Regions from separate parts of the Acutalibacter caecimuris genome, predicted to be linked through region 3. Evidence: predicted binding sites of a transcription regulator. Region 3 holds the regulator's gene; each other region holds the start of a gene.

Region 1 (6,761 bases), on a different contig from region 3:
CCCTTGTGGTTTTTTGACAGGATGCGGGGGCATTCCGCACATTCTGCTATTTTACCACTATGATAGCACAATCCCCGGCGGGAATCAAGAGCCGCTCTGCTCAAATTGGGCCCGGAGTTTCTCTAAGGCGCGCTTTTCGATGCGGGAGATGTAGGAGCGGGAAATGCCCAGGCGGGCGGCGACCTCCCGCTGGGCCAGGGGCTTGCGGCCCCCCAGGCCGTAGCGCATACAGATGACGCTGCGCTCTCGCGGCTCCAGGGCGGGGAGGAAACTGTACAGCTTTTGGCTTTTGATGCGCACGTCGATGTCGTCGATGACCGTGTCGTCTACGGCCATGGTGTCCATGAGGGTGAGGGCGTTGCCGTCTTTGTCGGTATCAATGGGCTCGTTGATGGACACGTCTTGGGCGGATTTTTTGCCGGTGCGGAAGAACATGAGGATTTCATTTTCAATGCACTTGGAGGCGTAGCTGGAGAGGCGGATGCCTTTGGCGGGGTCGAAGGTATCGATGGCTTTGATGAGGCCGATGGTGCCGATGGAGATCAGGTCCTCCTGGTCGTTGGTGCTGACGTAGTATTTTTTGACGATGTGGGCCACCAGGCGCAAGTTGTGCTCGATAAGCTGCCGGCGGGCGGCGGGGCTGCCGGCGGCCATTTCGGCCAGGGCTTTTTTCTCCTGCGCGGCGGTGAGGGCCCGTGGAAAACTGCCTGCGCCAGTGACGTGGAGCATCAGGTAGACAAGGTGGGAGAACAGGTCCAGCAGGCTGGATAAAAACAGGAAACCCATAGGGAACACCCTTTCACACAGAGTTGTTTATGCTGGTAAAGTGTATGAAGGGGCGGGGCGGGAACTTGCCTGTACAGGGAAATTTAGGGGGGATTTTAGGGAGGGCCTGTTTGCGCATAGGGGAAAAGCGGCCGGGTGTGCGGGGAACCCCCACCAACCTTCCGGCCGGCGGGGGTTCATACAGAAGGGGGGCTTTCACGTTTTAAGCAGGGACTAGAACACCAGGTCGTAGTTGACCGGGGTGTAGAACAGCTCCCGCACGGCATCGGGGGCATGGGTTTGGCCCAGCACCCACATCAGCTTGGTTACGGTGGCCTCCAGGGTCATGTCGTAGGGCTCCAGCAGGCGGTAGCGCTCTTTGACCCGGTGGCCTACCTGGTACACGGAGAGGTCGCTGCCCTCTTGGGGCACCTGGGTGGCCAGGACCACGGTTTTGCCGGCCTGGGCCAGGGCGTCCAGTTGGCCCAGGTATACGTCCGGGATGCCGCCTACGCCGTAGCTTTCGATAATGAGGCCGTCGCAGAGGGCGCCGGTGGCGGCGAAAGCCTGGGGGTCCAGGCCGGGGGTAAGCTTGAGCAGGGCCACGCGGGTATTGAGGCTGTGGGTGAACTGGGGCGCGCCGGCGCAGTGCCAGGGGATGAACCGGGCAATGCGCCGGTCCCGGATCTCGGCGATATCCGGGAAATTGATGCTGGAAAAGGCGTTGTAGCTTTTGGTGCGGGTTTTGCGGGCCCGGGTACCGGCGATAACATGGCCCCCAAAGACAATGCACACCCCGCCCTCTTGGTGGCAGGCATAGCGCAGGCTGTCGGAGAGGTTCTGGCGGGCGTCGGTGTCCTCCTGGTCGATGGGCTTTTGGGCGCCGGTGAGCACAATGGGCTTGCGGGTGTTTTGGACCAGATAGGACAGGGCTGCGGCGGTATAGGCCAGGGTGTCGGTGCCGTGGCAGATCACGAAACCGTCGAAGGCGGTGTAGTGCTCCTCGATGGCCTTGGCCAGAAGGAGCCAGTGGCCGGGGGCAATATTGGTGCTGTCGATGTTCAGGGGCTGGAGGGCTTCTACCTGGCAGAACTCCCCGACATCCGGCACACGGGCCAGCAGTTGCCGGGGGGACAGGGCGGGGGCAAGGCCGTCCTGGGTTTTGGCGCAGGCTATGGTGCCGCCGGTGGCGATGAGCAAGATACGTTTCATGGGGTAAACTCCTTTAAAATGGCGGTATGGGCCGGCGGGGGCGGCCGGGCAGAAAAATCCCGCCCGCGGCGGGCGGACGGGGGGCCGCTACAGCAGGACAATGCCGGCGGCTTTGCACTTCTCCCTGGTTTCCCGGTCCCAGAGGGAGGCCTGGACTTCCCCGATATGGGCCTTGCCCAGCAAAAGCATACACAGCCGGCTTTGGCCGATGCCCCCGCCGATGGTGAGGGGCAGTTGGCCGGAGAGCAGCATTTGGTGGAAGGGCAGCGCCCGGCGGCTCTCGCAGCCGGACAGGCGTAGCTGGCGGTCCAGGGAGGCGGGGTCTACCCGGATGCCCATACTGCTGATCTCCATGGCCATGCCCAGCGGCTCGTGCCACAGGAGCAGGTCGCCGTTGAGCTGCCAGTCGTCGTAGTCCGGGGCGCGGCCGTCATGGGGCCGGCCGCTTTTCAGCTTGCCGCCGATCTCCCGGATGAACACGGTTTTATGCTCCTGGGTGAAACGGTTCTCCCGCTCTTTGGGGGTGAGGCCGGGCCAGCGGTCCTCCAACTCCTGGGTGGTGACAAAGGTTACGTCCCGGCAAAGCTGGGTGTTCAGGTGGGAGAACTGCCATTTCAACTCGTCCAGCGTGCCGCAGATGGCGCTGACGATCTTCTCTACGGTGTCCATGAGATAGGCTGCATGGCGGGTGTCTTTATCAATGACCTTCTCCCAGTCCCACTGGTCTACGTAGATGGAGTGGAGGTTATCCAGCTCCTCGTCCCGGCGGATGGCGTTCATATCCGCCACCAGGCCGTTGCCCACGAAGAAGTCGTAGTTGTGCAGGGCCAGGCGTTTCCACTTGGCCAGGGAGTGCACCACCTGGCCCTGGCCCCCTACGGCGGGGATATCGAACCCTACGGGGCGCTCTACGCCGTTGAGGTCGTCGTTCAGGCCGGTGGCGGGGTCTACGAACAGGGGGGCGGTGACGCGCTTGAGATGCAGGGCCGCGCAAAGCTTGACCTGGAAAATGTTTTTAATCAGGCCGATGGCTTTCTGGGTGTCGTACAGGCCCAGGGCGGGGGTGTAGCCGGTGGGGATCACAGTCATGGGGAACACTTCCAATCTTAAAAAATGAATGGCAGGGGCGCGGGGTCTTCAATATGCCGGCGGAAACTACTTTGACGGTGATAGTATAGCATATAAAATGCAATTTGTCCAGAGCGCTGTTGCAGGAGGGGGAACGGGAAGAAAAAGGGCTTGACAAAGGCGAACGGTTGTTCTATAATAGGGGTAGGGCCTAGGGCGTGTTCCCATAGAAGCTTATGTGAACACGCCCTAGGAAAGGCAGGCTTGGCCGTTTGGTAAGCCGGTTTTGTGTGAGGTGACGCTTATGGGTGGGTATCCCCGTACCAATGGGATCCTTCATGTGGATATGAATAATTTCTATGCCTCGGTGGAAACCCTGTATGCGCCGGCGTACAGGGACGTGCCCATGGCCGTGGCCGGGGACAAGGAGAGCCGCCACGGGATTATTCTGGCGAAAAATATGCTGGCAAAGGCCAGGGGGGTGAAAACCGCCGAGCCGATTTGGCAGGCCATGCGCAAGTGCCCGGACCTGCGGATTTTGCCGCCCCACCACGAGCGCTACGCCATGTTCTCGAAAATGGCGAAGGAACTGTACGCCCAGTACACCGACCAGGTGGAGCCCTTTAGCCTGGACGAGTGCTGGCTGGACGTGACCGGCAGCGCCCGGCTGTTCGGCTGCGGCAGGGAGATTGCGGAGGACATACGCCGCCGGGTGAAGGCGGAACTGGGGCTGACAGTGTCCGTGGGGGTTTCGTTTAACAAGGTGTTTGCCAAGCTGGGCAGCGACTACAAAAAGCCGGACGCGGTAACGGAGTTCGGCCCGGAGGAGATGGAAAGGATCATATGGGGGATGCCCTGCGAAGAACTGTTGTTTGTGGGGCCTAGCACCAGCAAGGCCCTGCACCGGCACGGCATCCACACCATTGGGGACATTGCCCGGATGGACATGGCCGTTATGCGCCGCCTGCTGGGCCGGATGGGCGAAACCCTGTGGGTATATGCCAACGGCCTGGACGACACCCCCGTGCAGCGGCTGGGGGAAGGGCAGGGGCCGAAAAGCATTGGCAGCAGCACCACTTTGCCCAGGGACATTACCCAGGAGGCGGATATTCGGGCGACGCTGTTTGGGCTGGCGGAAACCGTGGCCCGGCAGCTACGCGGCCAGGGGCTGAAGGCAGGGGAGGTGCAGATTACCGTGCGCAACAAGGATTTCCAGGAGTTTCAGCGGCAGACGCGGCTGGCGGCCCCGGTGTGCGACTCGCGGTCGCTTTACCGGGCGGCGCTGGAGCTGTACCATCGGGAGGACAAAAAGTGGGAAGTGCGCCTGCTGGGCGTGCGGGCCGGCCGGCTGACCCCGGCCGGGGAGAGCCAGGTCAGCCTGTTTGAGGCAGCCGACGGGCTGGAACGGCTGGAGAAACTGGAAAGCGCCGTGGACCGGGTGCGGGAGCGCTTTGGCAGCGGCTGTATAGACCGGGCCTTTGTGATGCAGGGCCGGCGGGGGGATAAGCCGGGATAGGGGCCGCCCCGGCCACGGCCGGCGGAGGAAAAAGGGCCTACCCGAAAAAGGAGCGCAGAGCGATGGATGTTTTTGAGAAACTGGAGATACTGACGGACGCGGCCAAGTATGACGTGGCGTGCACGTCCAGCGGGGTGGACCGGCCGGGGGTGCAGGGCAAGCTGGGCAGCGCGGTGAAGGCGGGCATCTGCCACAGCTTTGCGGCGGACGGGCGGTGTATCTCGCTGCTGAAGGTGCTGATGAGCAATGACTGCGCCTATGACTGCGTGTACTGTGTGAACCGCCGGTGCAACGAGGGGCGCCGGGCAACCTTTACCCCGGAGGAACTGTGCGACCTGACCATGCAGTTTTACCGGCGCAACTATATTGAGGGGCTGTTCCTCTCCTCGGCGGTGGTGAAAAACCCGGACTACACCTGCGAACTGATGCTGGCGGTGATCAAACTGCTGCGGGAGGACAGGGGCTTTTGGGGGTATGTGCACATTAAGGCTATACCAGGGGCCGACCCCCGGCTGACCGAACAGTTGGGCCGCTATGCCGACCGGATGAGCGTGAACATCGAACTGCCCTCCCAGCAGAGTTTGAAACGCCTGGCGCCCCAGAAAAGCAAGGAGAAGATATTGGCCCCCATGACCCAGATACGGGACGGCATTGCCCAGAACACCAGGGAGATTGTGAAGTACCGGGCCGCCCCCCGCTTTGTGCCGGCGGGGCAGTCTACCCAGATGATTATTGGGGCCAGCCCGGAGAGCGACCGGCAGATCTTGCTGCTGACCGAGGGGCTGTATAAGAAATTCAGCCTGAAACGGGTGTTCTTTTCCGCCTATATGCCGGTGGTGGAGGACAGCGTGCTGCCGGCGATCAACACGCCCCCGCCCCTGCTGCGGGAGCACCGGCTTTACCAGGCGGATTGGCTGCTGCGGTTTTACGGCTTTGCGGCGGGGGAGATACTGGACGACCGCAACCCGGACTTTAACCCCTTGCTGGACCCCAAATGCAACTGGGCGGTAAACCATTTGGAGCAGTTCCCGGTGGAGGTGAACACCGCGCCCTATGAAATGCTGCTGCGGGTGCCGGGCATTGGGGTGAAAAGCGCCAAGCGCATCCGGGCGGCCAGGCGGCAGTGCCGGCTGGATTTTGACGGGCTGAAAAAGCTGGGGGTGGTGCTGAAACGGGCCCGGTTCTTCATCCTGTGCGGGGGGAAGAGTATCTCGCCCCTGCCCATGGACAACCCGGCGGTGATTGCCGGGGCCATTGGGGAGGGGGCGGCCCTGCGGCGGGACGCAGGCGGGTGGCCGGGAGCGCAGTTTGAGCAACTGTCCCTGTTCGGGCCCACAAAGGAGGACGGTGTGAAATGCCTGAGCGGACAGATATGAGGGGCCCGGCCCACGTGGTGTACCGGTATGACGGCAGCTACCAGGGGTTTTTGTGCTGCGTGGCCCAGTGCTGCAACGAAAAGCGCCTGCCCCAGGGCATCCAGCGGCTGGACGAGCCCCAGGGGACGCTTTTCAGCATACGGGCCATTGACACCCGGCCGGAACTGGCCAGGCAGGTGGAGCAGTCCATTGGCCGGGGGATATCGGCCCAGGTGCTGGACAGGGTGCGCCAGGGCTTTTTGACCTGCATGGAGGAAAAGGAGCTGCGGCTGATCCGGTTTATTTTGCAGGGGTACCGCTATGGGGCGAGGGTGACGGAAATGAGCCTGGACGAGGATGTGCACGCCCTGGACAAGGCCCTGCTGTACCTGAAAAACGAGGCCCACTACCATGTGGAGTTCATCCGCTTTGCGGATTGCGGCGAGTTTTTGGCCTCCATGATCACCCCCAACAATGTGGTGCTGCCGCTGATTGTGGGGCATTTTACCCAGCGGATGAACAGAGAGAACCTGTTGATTTACGACAAGAACCACGGGATGGGGTTCCTGTACCGGGGGGGCCAGGGGGCGAAGGGGGAGTTTTTTTACGCGGACGCCCTGGAACTACCCCAGCCGGACGAGGAGGAGGAGAAATACCAGCGGCTGTGGAAACTTTTTTACAAGACCATTGCGGTGGAGGGGCGCATTAACCCCAAGCTGCGCCGGGGCAATATGCCCATGCGGTATTGGCAGAATATGACGGAGTTCCAGTGAGGGGGCCCGCCGTGCAAAAAAAGGAAGGGAGGCGGTGGCCTTCCTTCCTTTTTGATGCGTTGGGCGGGTCAG
Region 2 (6,761 bases), on a different contig from region 3:
CCGGCCGTCCAACTCAAGGGCGGCGTTGCGGCCGGTGATAAGGTTGGCCAGGCCGTTGGTATTGAGGCGGATGAAGTGGGAGCCGCAGGCCCGGATCTGGTCGCAGAGCCACATCATGTCGTCCCAGCGGCAGGCGGGCTCGCCATAGCCGCAGAACACGATCTCCATATAGCGGTTCAGGTCCCGGCGCTGTAGCTGGGCCCATATCTCCTGGCGGGTGGGCTCGCCGTCCTGGTACCAGAGGTTGGTGGCGTACAGGCTGCCGGAACTGTTCTGGCGCAGGCAAAAATCGCAGCGGTTGGGGCAGAGGTTGGTCATGTTGATATACAGGTTTTCCTGATACGCATAGGTAATACTGGCCCCGTGAAAAAGGCCGATTTCAGTCTTTTCGTTTTCCATAGCTTGATCGACTCCCATGTAAAACCATATTTTACCCGGCTTTAATAGATATGTGTGACCGGGGCGATGTGTTGGGGGATGTTGTCCAGGCGGAAGAGCCGGCGCAGGTTCCCGTTGGCGGCCTCCAGGATGCTGCGGGTGGTTTCCCCCCGCAGTTGGGCGATCTTCTCCGCGATGAGGGGGATATAGGTGGAATCGTTGCGGGTGCCCCGGTGGGGGTCGGGGGCCATGTAGGGGGCGTCGGTTTCCAGCAGCAGGCGGTCCAGGGGGATGGCCCGGGCGACCTCGGTTATTTTGCGGGCGTTTTTAAAGGTGACCGCCCCGCCGATGCCAATGTACATCCCCAGATCCACAATCGCGCGGGCCATCTCTACGCTGCCGGAAAAGCAGTGCACGACCCCCTGGGGGCGGTAGAGCCGGAGCAGTTCCAGCACGTCGGAGTGGGCGTCCCGGTCATGGACACAGACGGGGAACCCCATCTGGTTGGCCAACTCCAACTGGGCGGTGAACACCTGGATCTGCCGGTCCCGCGGGGCGGTGTCCTTCCAGTGGTAGTCCAGGCCGATTTCGCCCACGGCTACGGCGCCGCCCTCCAGCCAGACCCGCAGGCAGTCCAGCCAGTTTTCCGGCAGGGAGTCATCGATCTCCTCCGGGTGGATGCCCACTGCCGCGAAGAAGTAGGGGTTCAGGTCGGCCAGCCCCATAGAGGCGGCGCAGCTACGGATGCGGGTGCCCATGTTGATAACACAGCGCACACCGCCTAGGGGTAACTCGTGCTCCAGCAACCAGGCCCTGTCGCCGGCAAAGGCATCGTCATCGTAATGGGCGTGGGAATCGTAGATCTCGTAGATCTCTTTTGCGGGCATAGCTATCCTCCTTTCAGGGAGAAGGGACAAGGGTTTACCGCGGGTAAAGGCCGCATAGCTTTGCCCGCGGCAGCTTACCGGAGCCTGGAACCTACCGGGAGGCCGTCGGTAAAGAGGACCCGGACCCCCTCGCCGGCGTCCGCGGCCAGGATCATGCCCTGGCTCTCTACGCCGCAGAGGGTGGCGGGGCGCAGGTTGGACACCACGGCTACCTGGCGGCCCACCAGCTCCTCCGGCTTATAGTACTGGGCAATGCCGGAGGCCACGGTGCGCAGGGTGGCGGTGCCGTCATCCAGGGTGAGGCGCAAAAGCTTTTTGGCCCGCTTGACGGGCTGGCAATCGACCACCTTGGCCACCCGCAGGTCAATGGACATGAAGTCCTCGATACCGATCTTTAAGGTTTCGTGGAGCTGCTGGCCCAGGCGGATGCGGGCTTCCATATCCGGGTCCGGGGCGGCGGCAGCGGCTTTTTCAGCGGCGTACTTCTCCTCCAGCCGGGCGTAGACGTCGTCCAGTTCCTGGCGCTGGAAGAGGATTTCCGGCTTGTCCGTCACCTTGCCGCCCTTAACAGGGTAGTTGTGGGCCTGGGCCAGGTGCTCCCAGGGCAGGGGAACGGTGCCCAACTGCCGGAGGATGGACACGGAGGTATCCGGCATAAAGGGGAAGAGCAGGGTGGCGCCGGTGGTGATGGAATCGGCCAGGTTATACAGCACCGTGGACAGCCGGGCGTACTTGAAGGTATCTTTGGCCAGCAGCCAGGGGGCGGTTTCGTCAATATATTTATTGCAGCGCTTGAACAGGGTGAAGAGCTCGTTGAGGGCGTCGGCGGTGTGCAACTGGTCCATCTTTGCCGCCATTTTGTCCCGGCAGGCGCTGACCACGGCCCGCAGGTCATCGTCGCAGGGCTCGGCCACGCCGCAGTCCTCCACCTTGCCGTCAAAATACTTATTGAGCATGGAGATGGTGCGGTTTACCAGGTTGCCCAGCACATTGGCCAGGTCGCTGTTGGTGCGGTTGTTCACGGCCTCCCAGGTGATGTCGCCGTCGCTTTCAAAGGGGAGCTCCCGCAGCACGAAGTACCGCACGGCGTCTACGTCGAAGATATCCACCAGGTCATCGGCATACAGGACATTGCCGGCGGATTTGCTCATCTTGCCCCCGTCCATCATGAACCAGGGGTGGCCGAACACCTGCTTGGGCAGGGGTAGGCCCAGGGCCATGAGGAAGATGGGCCAGTAGATGGTGTGGAACCGGGTGATGTCTTTGCCGATAACGTGCAAGTCGGCGGGCCAGAACCGGTTGAAGAGCTCGCCGCTTTCGCCGCCGCAGTGATAGCCGATGCCGGTAATATAGTTGGTTAGGGCATCCAGCCAGACATAGACCACGTGCTGGGGGTCAAAGTCTACGGGCACACCCCACTTGATGGAGGTGCGGGACACGCAAAGGTCTTGCAGGCCGGGCAGCAGGAAGTTGTTCATCATCTCGTTGCGGCGGGACACGGGCTGGATGAAGTCCGGGTGGGCGTTGATGTGGTCGATGAGCCGCTGGGCGTAGTTGCTCATCTTGAAGAAATAGGCCTCCTCCTTTTCCGGGCGGGGGGCGCGGCCGCAGTCGGGGCACTTGCCGTCTACCAACTGGCTTTCGGTGAGGAAGGACTCGCATTCGTCGCAATAGAGGCCCTCGTAGGCGCCTTTATAGATATCCCCCTGGTCATAGAGCTTTTTGAAAATCTTTTGCACCTCTTTGACGTGGTATTCGTCGGTGGTGCGGATAAAGTGGTCGTAGGAGAGGTTCATCAGGTCGAACTGCTGCCGGACCAGGGCGGCGGTGCCGTCTACGTACGCCTGGGGGGTAACGCCCTGGGCTTTGGCCTTTTGCTCGTTCTTTTTGCCGTGTTCGTCGGTGCCGGTCTGAAAGTATACGTCATAGCCCTGCATACGCTTGAAACGGGCGATGGCGTCCGCCACAACGGGGTCGGACACATTGCCGATGTGGGGCTTGCCAGAGGTGTAGGCAATGGCGGTGGTGATATAATATTTCCCTTTATAGTTGTTTTCCATAGTTTCCTCCCAAAGTAACGGTTCTACCGTATGATCTTACTGTGCCATGGCCGGACGCCCGGCCATGTGTGCGGGGGTCACATTCGCCGGGAAAACACATTACACTTTATGATGGCCAAAAAGATGCGCAACTTACCTTCCTCCTCCCATGATCTGCGGCAAACGGCGGGGCTGCTAACGCATCAGCAGCGCGGAGAACACCGCGGCCAGCATCAGAAGGGCCAGCAGGCCGGCGGTGACCCGCACGAAAAGGGTCCGCTTATCTCTCATAAACGCCTCCAGTTTCCGTATAAAACTGTAATTAACATATATTTTACCATTTATTTCCTGATTTGTAAATACTTGTTTTTAAAGGGGGCGGGGGACAGCCTATTTAAAAGGTATACAAAAAGCGCCGGGGGTGGCCCCGGGCGCTTTTTGGGTAGAATTTGCCGGCGGTTGGGGGTCAATCCCGCAGGATGACACCGTTGCCGTCGAACCGGGGGTTGTTGGAGGAGAGGAGGCCCACAGCCTCGATGAAACCCCAGATGAAGGCGGCGATAGAGCCCAGGCCGCAGGTGAACAGGCCCACTGCCAGGCAGAGGATAAGCTGGATGGTGCCCCGTGTATTGAACCCCAGGTAGAAGTTGTGGATGCCCAGGCCCCCCAGCATAAAGGCCAGCAGGCCGGCAGCCAGGCGGCTTTTTTGCTGATAGCCCGGAGGGGGCGTGGTGTACTTGGGCTGCTGGGGCCGCGCCTGGTAGCTTTGGGCCGTGAAGTTGGGGGGCTGGTAGCCGTTGGGCTCAGGCGGGGCGTTGAAATTGTAGTTGTAGGTGGCGTACTGCACAGGGGGCTGCTCCTGCCCGGGCTGCTGAGGGGGCGCCGGCTGGGGCTCCGGGGCGGGAGGCTCCGGGGCACGGGGCGGCTGGGGGAACTGGATGGACGGGGCCACCGGGTCCGGCTCCAGGGTGAGCTGGGGGGTGGGGGGCGTCCAAGCGGGCTCCTCTGCCGGTTGGGGGGCTGGCTGCCCGGCCGGCGCAGGCTGGGGCGTTTCCGGGGTGGAGGGGGTTACGGGGTTTTCCGGGGTGGGGGTGTTGTTATCAAGATCACACATGGTTGGCTCCTCCTTATCAGTCTTTTAGGTAGACGCCGTTGGCGTCGGTGTTGATGCGGCCGTCCAGCAGCTTGACGCCGTCCATGATGCCCCAGATGGCCATGGCGATGGCGCCGAAACCGCAGGTGAGAAAGGAAACCAGCAGTTGGATGAGCCCCCGTGAGGTATTGCCCAGGTAAAAGCTGTGGACGCCGTAGGCACCCAGCAGGATGGCCAGGATGCCCGCCGCCATGCGGCTGCGCTGTAAGTAGCCGGGAGGCGGGTCGATGCCCGCCTGGGGCTGGTACTGGGGAGGATTGTACATGGGTTGCTGGCCCTGGGGCTGGTAGCCGTTGTTGTTGTAATCTGCCATATCAATGCACCTCTTTGAAATATTTTTTGCCCGATATCCTGTTGTGCCCTTATCTTACCACGCGGGGCGGGGGGAAGCAAGGGGTTAGGGGGAAAAGTAAGGGATTCTTAATTTACCGAAAGGGTTTTGACAGGGGTTTGGAAAAAAATTTGAAAAAAAACAAAAAAATTTTCGGAAAGTTTCCTTTTAGAGGGAAACTTTTTGGGTTTTTGGAGGGATATATGAGAGGGCTTTTACGGGGAACGCAAAAGGGGCGGTGGCCGGGAGGTCCCGGAAAGCCTTATTGGATTACAGGGGAAAGGGGATGGACGAAATACTGGGGTTTCGGAAAAAACGGGGGGCTGCCGCGGCCTGTGTGCAGACAGGCCGCGGCCAATGCCTGGCGAGCCTGCCCCTGGGCGCGGGGGAATGGGGGCTGTACCGGGCCCTGCGGGAGAATGTGCCCATTATTGACGCGGCTATTTACAAGCTGCGGCGGCTGATTGGGGAGTTCCGGGTAAGCTGCCCGGACCCGGAGGCCCAGGCGCGGCTGCACGGGTTTTTGGAGGGGGTACAGGTGAACGCGGCCGGGGCGGGCATCTACGAGTTTTTGGGGGTGTATTTGGAGGAGCTGGTCACGTACGGCAACGCCGTGGGGGAGATGGTGGTAAGCGGCGGGCAGGTGGCGGCCCTGTACAACGCGGGGTTGCAGGACCTGGAACTGGAGGCGGACGGGGCCCTGGGCATAAAGGTGTGGGCCCGGACCGGCCAGGGGAAACAGGCCTGCCCGTACCCGGAACTGCTGCTGGTTTCGGCCCTGAACCCGGCGGCGGGGTCACCTTGGGGGACTTCCCTGCTGCGGGGGCTGCCTTTCGTCAGCCAGGTGCTGTTGCAGATCTACCAGGCCCTGGGGAAGAACTGGGAGCGGCTGGGCAATGTGCGGTTTGCGGTGACTTGCCGCCCGGACGGCATGATGGCCCCGGCCGGGGACCGGGCCGGACAGGTGGCCGCGGAGTGGAGAAGGGTGATGGCCAGCCAGGAGCCCATGGACTTTGTGGCCGTGGGGGATGTGGATATACGGGCCATTGGCGCGGATAACCAGATACTGGACAGCCAGGTGCCGGTGCGGCAGATGCTGGAGCAGATTGTGGCAAAGCTGGGGCTGCCCCCTTTTTTGCTGGGGCTCTCCTGGTCGTCTACGGAGCGGATGTCCAGCCAGCAGGCGGATGTGCTGACCAGCGAACTGGAGGCCTACCGGCGGATATTGACGCCGGTGGCCAGGAAGATCTGCCAGACCTGGCTGGTTTTGGAGGGCTACCCGCCGGCGTGCGGCATCCACTGGGAGGAGATTACCATGCAGGACGAGGTGGACCATGCCAACGCCATGTACGCCGCGGCCAGGGCACGGAAACTGGAGTTTGAACTGGAACAGGCCAGAAAGGCCGCAGGAGAGGACAGGCAGGTACCGGAAGAATAAGGAAAGGGGCGTGGAGCAGTTGAAAGACGGTTTGGTGATGAAGGCAGGGGCGCCGGGGCAGGGGGAGATGGAGGAGATCAACCGCTATACACGGCGGCCTTACGGGCCGGAGGAGGTGTATACCTTCGCGCTGGTGCTATGCGACAATGAGATTGACCGGGACTATGAGCGGTTTGCCCTGGAGAGCCTGGAGAAATTGCAGGCGCTGTTTTTGGGCAGGACCTGCATTTTGGACCACGAACTGAAAAGCGCCAACCAGACGGCGCGCATCTACCACACGGAAGTGGAACGGGCGCCGGGGCAGATGACCAGGGCCGGGGAGCCGCTGGCCAGGCTGACAGCCAAAGCGTACCTGCCCCGCACCGAGGGGACAAGGGAAACGGTGGAGTTGATTGACAGCGGTATTTTGAAGGAGGTGAGCGTCAGTTGCGCGGTGGGACGGCGGGTGTGCGGCCTGTGCGGGAAAGAAAGCTGCGGCCATGAGAAAGGGAAGGTTTATGGGGGCAGGCTGGCCCATGTGGTGCTGCTGGAGCCT
Region 3 (6,761 bases):
GCCCGGCAAAGAGGTCACCATCAGCGACTACTTTGCGGGCGGGGAGATCGACAAGAACTGGGAAGGCCGCCGTCCCCCCTTCATCCTGTGCGAGTATATCCACGCTATGGGCAACGGCCCCGGGGACCCGGAGGATTACCAGCAACTGATTATGGAACATGACGGGTTCTGCGGCGGCTTTGTATGGGAGTGGTGTGACCACGCCGTATACGGCGGCCAGACCCCGGACAACCGGCCTATCTACCGCTACGGCGGCGACCATGACGAGTTCCCCCATGACGGCAACTTCTGCATGGACGGCCTGGTATACCCTGACCGTACCCCCCACACGGGGCTAAAGGAGTTCAAAAACGTCATCCGGCCTATCCGGGCCGCCAAAACCGGGGAAAACACCTTTACCCTGCACAATTACCGGGACTTTACCAATACCGCCGACTTTGCCACCCTGCGCTATGAGGTGATGGTAAACGGGGAAATCACCCAGCGGGGCGATTTGGAAATGCCCGCCATTGCCCCCCACTGCGAGGGCACCGTAACCGTAGAGGGCCTGCCCACCACCGGCGACAGCACCATTACCTTTATCTACGAGGCCAGGGAGAACGTGCCTGTGCTGGAGGCCGGCCATGAGCTGGGCTTTGACGAGATCATCCTCAGCAACGAGCTGCCCGCCCCGGCCCCTGTGGCGGCAGGGCAGGTCAGCATCAGCGAAACCCCGCGGGAAGTGACCCTGTCCGGCAGCGGGTTCCGCTATGCCTTCTGCAAGCAGACCGGCCTGTTCCAGGAGATCTGCCATATGAACACGGCCTTTATAGCCCGCCCCATGGAGTGGAACCTGTGGCGCGCCCCCACGGACAACGACCAGTATGTGAAGGAAAAGTGGACCGAGGCCGGCTACGACCGCCACACCGTGCGGGTGTATGAGGTCAAAGCCCACAACGGCCCCCAGGGGGAGGCTGTCATCCACTGCCGCCTGGGCATTGCCGCCCTGACCATTAAGCCCTTTGTAACCGTGGACGCCCAGTGGACCGTAGACGCCCAGGGGCGCATCCGCTGCGAGTTGGACGCCCAGCGGGACACCCGGTTCCCCTTCCTGCCCCGGTTCGGCGTGCGTATGTTCCTGCCCAAGGCATTTGGCGAGGTGGAGTACTACGGCTATGGCCCCTTCGAGAGTTATGCCGACAAGCACCGGGCCAGCCGGCTTGGCACCTATGCCAGCACCGTGGCGGACATGGTAGAGCATTACCTTAAGCCCCAGGAAAACGGCTCCCACTATGGTTGCCGCCGGGCCGTGCTGCACAACGGCAGCCGCGGGCTCACCGTGGGCAGCGAGGACACGTTCTCGCTACAGGTTTCCCCCTATACCCAGGAGGAACTGACCGCCAAAATGCATGATTATGAGATCGAGCCCTGTGGCGGCACCGTGCTGTGTGTAGACTACAAGATGAGCGGCGTAGGCTCCAACAGTTGCGGGCCCATGCTCATCCAGAAGTACCGGCTGGAGGAAGAGAAGTTCTCCTTCCGGTTCACCCTGGACCCCAACGACTGCTGAACCCCCCCGTCCGGTAGGGCTAAGGCAGCCCGCCGGATTGCATAACCGATAACATAAGGAACCACCGTAAGCAGGCAGAATGCTTATGGTGGTTCTTTTTTGCGGGATAGCTTGACAGCACGAACAGTTGATAGTATAATAAAGAAACTATCAATCGTTCGCACGGGAGGGATACAATGGCTACAAAAGAGAAAATACTATGGGAGGCCCTGGAGCTGTTCTCCTGCCGGGGATACGCGGCGGTGTCCATGCGGGACATTGCCAAGGCGGTGGGCATACGGGAAAGTTCGCTCTACAACCATTTCGCCGGGAAAAGGGAGATATTTGACGCCATTGTGGATATTTGCTGGGAAAAGGCGAAAGAATACTACCGCAGCCGGGGCCTGCCCTTTGGGCCGGATGAAGAGATGAAAGCCTTTCAGCGCCAGGGCCCCGCGTTAGAGGAAACCGTGCTGGAGGTGTTTCGGTACTTTTTCGAAGACCCCTGGAACACCCGGTTCCGCCGCTTGCTGGCCCTGTGCCGGTATGAGGACCAACGGGCCGGTACGCTGTACAGGCAGTTGTACTGCCAGTTCCCGCTGGCGGTGCAGCAGGCGGTTTTTGCCTCACTGATGGAAACCGGCGCCCTCCGGCCCGGTGACCCGGCGGCCCTGGCCCTGGAGTTTTACGGCGGGGTGTTCCTGCTGCTAGAACTGTGCGGGGACTGGGCCCAGGCCCTGCCCCGGCTGCAAGCCCATATCCGGCTGTTTCAGGCGCAGAACGGGGACGTCAACAGAAAAAAGGAGAATCGCGTATGAGCAACCAAATATTGATCATCTACACGTCCAAAACCGGGTTCACCCGTACGTATGCCCAGTGGCTGCAGCAAGACCTGCACTGCGACTGTGTAGAATACGCCCAGCGCCACACGGTAGACCTGGCCAAGTACCAGGCCGTAGCCTTTGGGGGCGCGCTGTATGTGGGCAAGATAAACGGGCTGAAATGGTTCAAAAAACAGCTGCCCCGCCTGCGGGGCAAGCAGGCCGCCGTGTTCTTTGTGGGCGCCATGCCCCCGGACCCCGCCGACGTCCGCCGGGTCGAGCGGGAGAACTTCCAGCCCGAGGAGTTAAGCTTTATCAAGCCCTTTTACTTGCAGGGCGGCCTGCGCTATGGCGCCATGAACCCCGTCGACCGCCTGCTGATGGCCGTTTTTAAGAAGATGCTAAAAAACAAGGCCAACGCCCCTGGCGGTTCCCCAAAAGAAAAAATCATGCTGCAAAATATCCAGCACGATTTTGACCAGACCCAGCGGGATAGCTTGAAACCCCTGGAGGCGTATTTGACGGAGGAACCCTCCCGCTAAGGCAGGGCTACGGGAGCCCCCACCGCCCGCCATGGGGGGGAAGGGGGCAAAACGTTTGGGCGGCCCGCAAGCCCCCTCCCCCAGCCAGGGCGGCAGATAAAGGCCTCTAAGCTTTTGCCCGGCGCGGGGCAATCTGTGGCAATCCTCAGTAATACCGCACCACAGCGACGACCCTGCCCAGCACCGCAACATGGTCGGAGTAGATCGGCTCAAAGTCAGGGTTTTCGGGCTGTAGGCGCACCTGGCCCTCCTCCCGGAACAGGCGTTTCACGGTGGCCTCGTCGTCGATCATCGCCACCACGATCTCCCCGTCCCTGGCCGTGGATTCCCGCTGGGCCACTACATAGTCGCCGTCCAGGATGCCGGCGTCCCGCATACTCAGCCCCACCACGTGCAGGGCAAAAAGTTCCCGCCCGTCCCGGTGGGGGAAGGGGATGTAGCCCTCAATGTCCTCCACGGCCAAAATAGGCACACCCGCCGTGACCCGGCCCAATATGGGCACCTGGGAGGTGGGCGTGGCCCCCTCAATACGGATCGAGCGGTTCATCCCCGCGCTGCGGTTGATGTAACCCAGCCGCTCCAACGTCTTTAAGTGCGCGTGCACGGTAGAGGTCGAGCGCAGCCCCGTGGCAGCGCAAATCTCCCGTACGGTAGGGGGCACCCCGCCGGGGGCCGTTTGCTTGATAAACTCGTAGACCTTCTGCTGGCTCTTGGTCAAGCCTTCCATGATATAGCCTCCTCCTCCGCCTGGCCGGCGGTTTGCTGGGCGCCCAGGGCGCCGGTGGGGTGTTTTCGGGGGTTCTTGGGTGTCTTATTTTTATTATAACATATCTTCCGTTAAAATGCAAAACGAATGTTTGAAAGATTGGAAAATTTTTCCGCCCCCTGTTTTTACGCCCTGCGCAAGGGCCGGTACCGGCAAGCGCAGCGGGGTTTTTCACAAAGATTTCACTTGCTATTTTGAAAAGAGTTTGCTATAATATGGCATAGCATGGGCCATATGGGGCCTGTGCAAAACCAATTCGAGGTTTGATCCTAAGGAGGAAAACACACATGAAGAAAATCATTGCACTGCTGCTGGCTGTGGCGCTGCTTTGCACCTGCTTTGCCGCCTGCGGCAACGATGCGGGTTCCAGCTCCAGCAGCACCCCCAGCAGCGAAGCCTCTACGCCGGATTCTTCCAGTTCTGAGGACTCTTCCAGCGAAACCACATCCAGCGAGGCCACCAGCACCGGTACGGATGGGGAGAAGTTCAAAATCGGCATTTTGGCCCCTGCCGTTACCCACGGCTGGGTAGCCGGTGTGGCCTACCACGCCGAGGCCCGCTGCAAGGAACTCAGCGACACCGTTGAGTACAAGCTGCTGACCAGCAACAACGCCGAGGAAATGACCAACCAGATCGACGAGCTCAAGACCTGGGGCGCCCAGGCTGTTGTGGCTTTCCCCCAGTGGGAGGGCATGGAAGACCCCATCAAGGGGCTGGTGGATGCCGGCATCCCGGTGGTGAACTTTGACATCGTCATCAATGTAGACGGCGTGTACCATGTGGCCGGCGACAACGTGGACATGGGCACCCAGAGCGCCCAGTATATTGTGGACAAGATCGGCACCACCGGCAAGGTGGTCGTGCTGGAGGTCCCCTCCTCCGGTTCCGTGTCCGAGCTGCGCAAGCAGGGCTTTGACGAGAAGATCAAGGAAATTGCCCCTGACATGGAGATCGAGTACTACTCCACCCAGTTCACCCGCGAGGCCGGCCTGAAGGACTTTGCCGACGTACTGGCCGCCAACAGCCAGATCGACGCGGTGTTCTCCATGGACGACGAAACCTCCATCGGCGTGCTGCAAGCCATTGACGAGGCCAAGCGTACCGACATCAAGGTCGTTACCGGTGGCGGCGGGTGCCAGGAGTACTTTAAGATGATGCCCGACAACGAGAACATCTGGATCCAGTCCGCCCTGTACAGCCCGGACATGGTAAAGGATGCCGTTGACATGGCCGTATCCCTGCTCAAGGGTGAAACCGTAGACCAGGAGAAGATCATCCCCACCACCGTGGTGGACCGCGAAAACTGCGCCGACTACCTGGACGAGAGTTCCCCCTACTAAAGCAAACACACCAAAAAGTTGCCGGCCGGGCACAGGCTACCCCCAAAATAAGTGGCCAATAACGGCGCAGGATCCCTTGGATACCCCTTTGGGAACCCCTGTAGAACTGCCCATGAACTGCCGGATAACCGGCCGCAACCAGTGAAGTTTATGTACAAAAGGAAAGGCTATGGCGTCCCCGTCATAGCCTTTTTCCAAAATAGGGGATACCCGAAAAGAGGAAAAGGAGGCCGGCGTATGACGCTGGAAATGCGCAACATCTACAAGTCCTTTGGGGCCAACGACGTGCTGCGGGACATTGATTTCACCGTCAGCGGCGGGGAGATCTGCGCCCTGCTGGGGGAAAACGGCGCTGGAAAGTCCACCCTGATGAACATTTTGGGGGGCGTGCTGCCCGCAGACCGGGGCACCATGGCCATTGACGGCCGGGCGGTGCGGTTCCGAACCCCGGCAGAGTCCCTGGCCCAGGGCATTGCCTTTATCCACCAGGAATTGAACCTGGTGAATGACCTGGCCATTTTTGAGAATATGTTCATTGGCCGGGAGTTGAAAACCCGCAGCGGTCTGCTGGACGCCAAGACCATGTGCGCCCGGTGCCGGGCGGTATTCTCCCGCATGGACATAGACCTGGACCCCCGGACTATGGTACGGGATCTGGACGCCTCTTACAAGCAGATCGTAGAGATCGCCCGGGCCCTGCTGATGGAGGCCTCGGTGATCATTATGGACGAGCCCACCACCTCCCTCACCGACCCGGAGATCGACCGGGTATTTGACATGATGCGCACCCTGCAAAGCCAGGGGGTGGCCATGGTGTTTATCTCCCACAAACTCAAGGAGGTTATGGCCGTATGCACCCGCTATACCGTACTGCGGGACGGGGCGATGGTGGCATCCGGCAATGTGCCTGATACCAATGTGGACGAACTGGCCAAGCACATGGTAGGCCATGAAGTCCGTACAAACTCGCTGCGCAAGGAACGCGCCTTGGGCGGGGAAGTGCTGCGGGCTGAGGCCCTCAGCCAGGGCCGGCATTTTACGGGCGTAAGCTTTTCCCTGCGGGCCGGAGAGGTGCTGGGATTTACCGGCCTTTTGGGCGATGGCCGAAGCGAATTGTTCCAGGCGGTATTCGGCTGCGGGGGCAAATACCAGGGGCAGCTTTACCTGGAGGGCAAGCCCGTTACCATACACAGCACCCGGCAGGCACTGGCCCTGGGTATTGGCTATGTGCCCCGCAACCGTAAGGAAAACGGCATCATCAAGGACATGAACATCCTGGAAAACGGCTCTATTGTCACCTGGCCCCGGCAAGCCAAGCTGGGCCTGCTGGACTGGGCGCGGGTACATACGGATTTTCAGCACCAGGCGGACGGGCTGAAGATCAAGATGGGCGGGGAGAAAGACCCCATCGGCAGCCTGTCGGGGGGCAACCAGCAAAAGGTGGTGCTGGCCAAGTGGCTGAACGCCGGGCCAAAGGTACTGATCTTCGACAACCCCACCCAGGGTGTGGACGTGGGCGCCAAAGAGGATATCTATGACACCATCCTGGCCCTGGCCAATGAGGGTGTGGCCGTGGTGGTGCTTTCCAGCGAGGCCCAGGAGGTCATCCGCCTGTGCGACCGGACGCTGGTGCTGTACCACGGGCAGGTACAGGGGGAACTGAAGGCCGGGGAGATCACCGACCAGGAGATTATGCGGCTGGCAACCGGCGGGGAAATCAAAGAGGAGGCTGCTGTAAATGGATAAGGCAAAGGAAAAATCGAC

The links. Region 3 encodes LexA, which represses DNA repair genes until DNA is damaged. Its sites were predicted from a motif close to CNAACANNTGTTNG; they were not measured.
Region 1: the regulator LexA is predicted to act here: its motif matches at 3,227-3,240, upstream of dinB (DNA polymerase IV).
Region 2: the regulator LexA is predicted to act here: its motif matches at 4,931-4,944, upstream of U8U01_RS00075 (serine/threonine protein phosphatase).

What each region holds. Positions count from the first base shown of each region.
Region 1 covers NZ_JAWXXJ010000023.1:20,392-27,152, reverse strand. The annotation lists gene sigK (RNA polymerase sporulation sigma factor SigK) at 85-786, opposite strand; gene U8U01_RS12970 (asparaginase) at 1,000-1,977, opposite strand; gene asnA (aspartate--ammonia ligase) at 2,065-3,066, opposite strand; gene dinB (DNA polymerase IV) at 3,350-4,561, shown strand; gene U8U01_RS12955 (putative DNA modification/repair radical SAM protein) at 4,624-5,937, shown strand; gene U8U01_RS12950 (TIGR03915 family putative DNA repair protein) at 5,916-6,689, shown strand; gene U8U01_RS12945 (AI-2E family transporter) at 6,758-6,761, opposite strand, start outside.
Region 2 covers NZ_JAWXXJ010000001.1:9,704-16,464, forward strand. The annotation lists gene U8U01_RS00050 (TatD family nuclease-associated radical SAM protein) at 1-399, opposite strand, end outside; gene U8U01_RS00055 (TatD family hydrolase) at 441-1,265, opposite strand; gene metG (methionine--tRNA ligase) at 1,340-3,325, opposite strand; gene U8U01_RS00065 (TM2 domain-containing protein) at 3,771-4,418, opposite strand; gene U8U01_RS00070 (TM2 domain-containing protein) at 4,435-4,770, opposite strand; gene U8U01_RS00075 (serine/threonine protein phosphatase) at 5,075-6,226, shown strand; gene U8U01_RS00080 (hypothetical protein) at 6,237-6,761, shown strand, end outside.
Region 3 covers NZ_JAWXXJ010000008.1:141,129-147,889, forward strand. The annotation lists gene U8U01_RS06545 (glycoside hydrolase family 2 TIM barrel-domain containing protein) at 1-1,549, shown strand, start outside; gene U8U01_RS06550 (TetR/AcrR family transcriptional regulator) at 1,726-2,346, shown strand; gene U8U01_RS06555 (flavodoxin domain-containing protein) at 2,343-2,891, shown strand; gene lexA (transcriptional repressor LexA) at 3,037-3,618, opposite strand; gene U8U01_RS06565 (ABC transporter substrate-binding protein) at 3,945-4,997, shown strand; gene U8U01_RS06570 (sugar ABC transporter ATP-binding protein) at 5,235-6,743, shown strand; gene U8U01_RS06575 (ABC transporter permease) at 6,736-6,761, shown strand, end outside.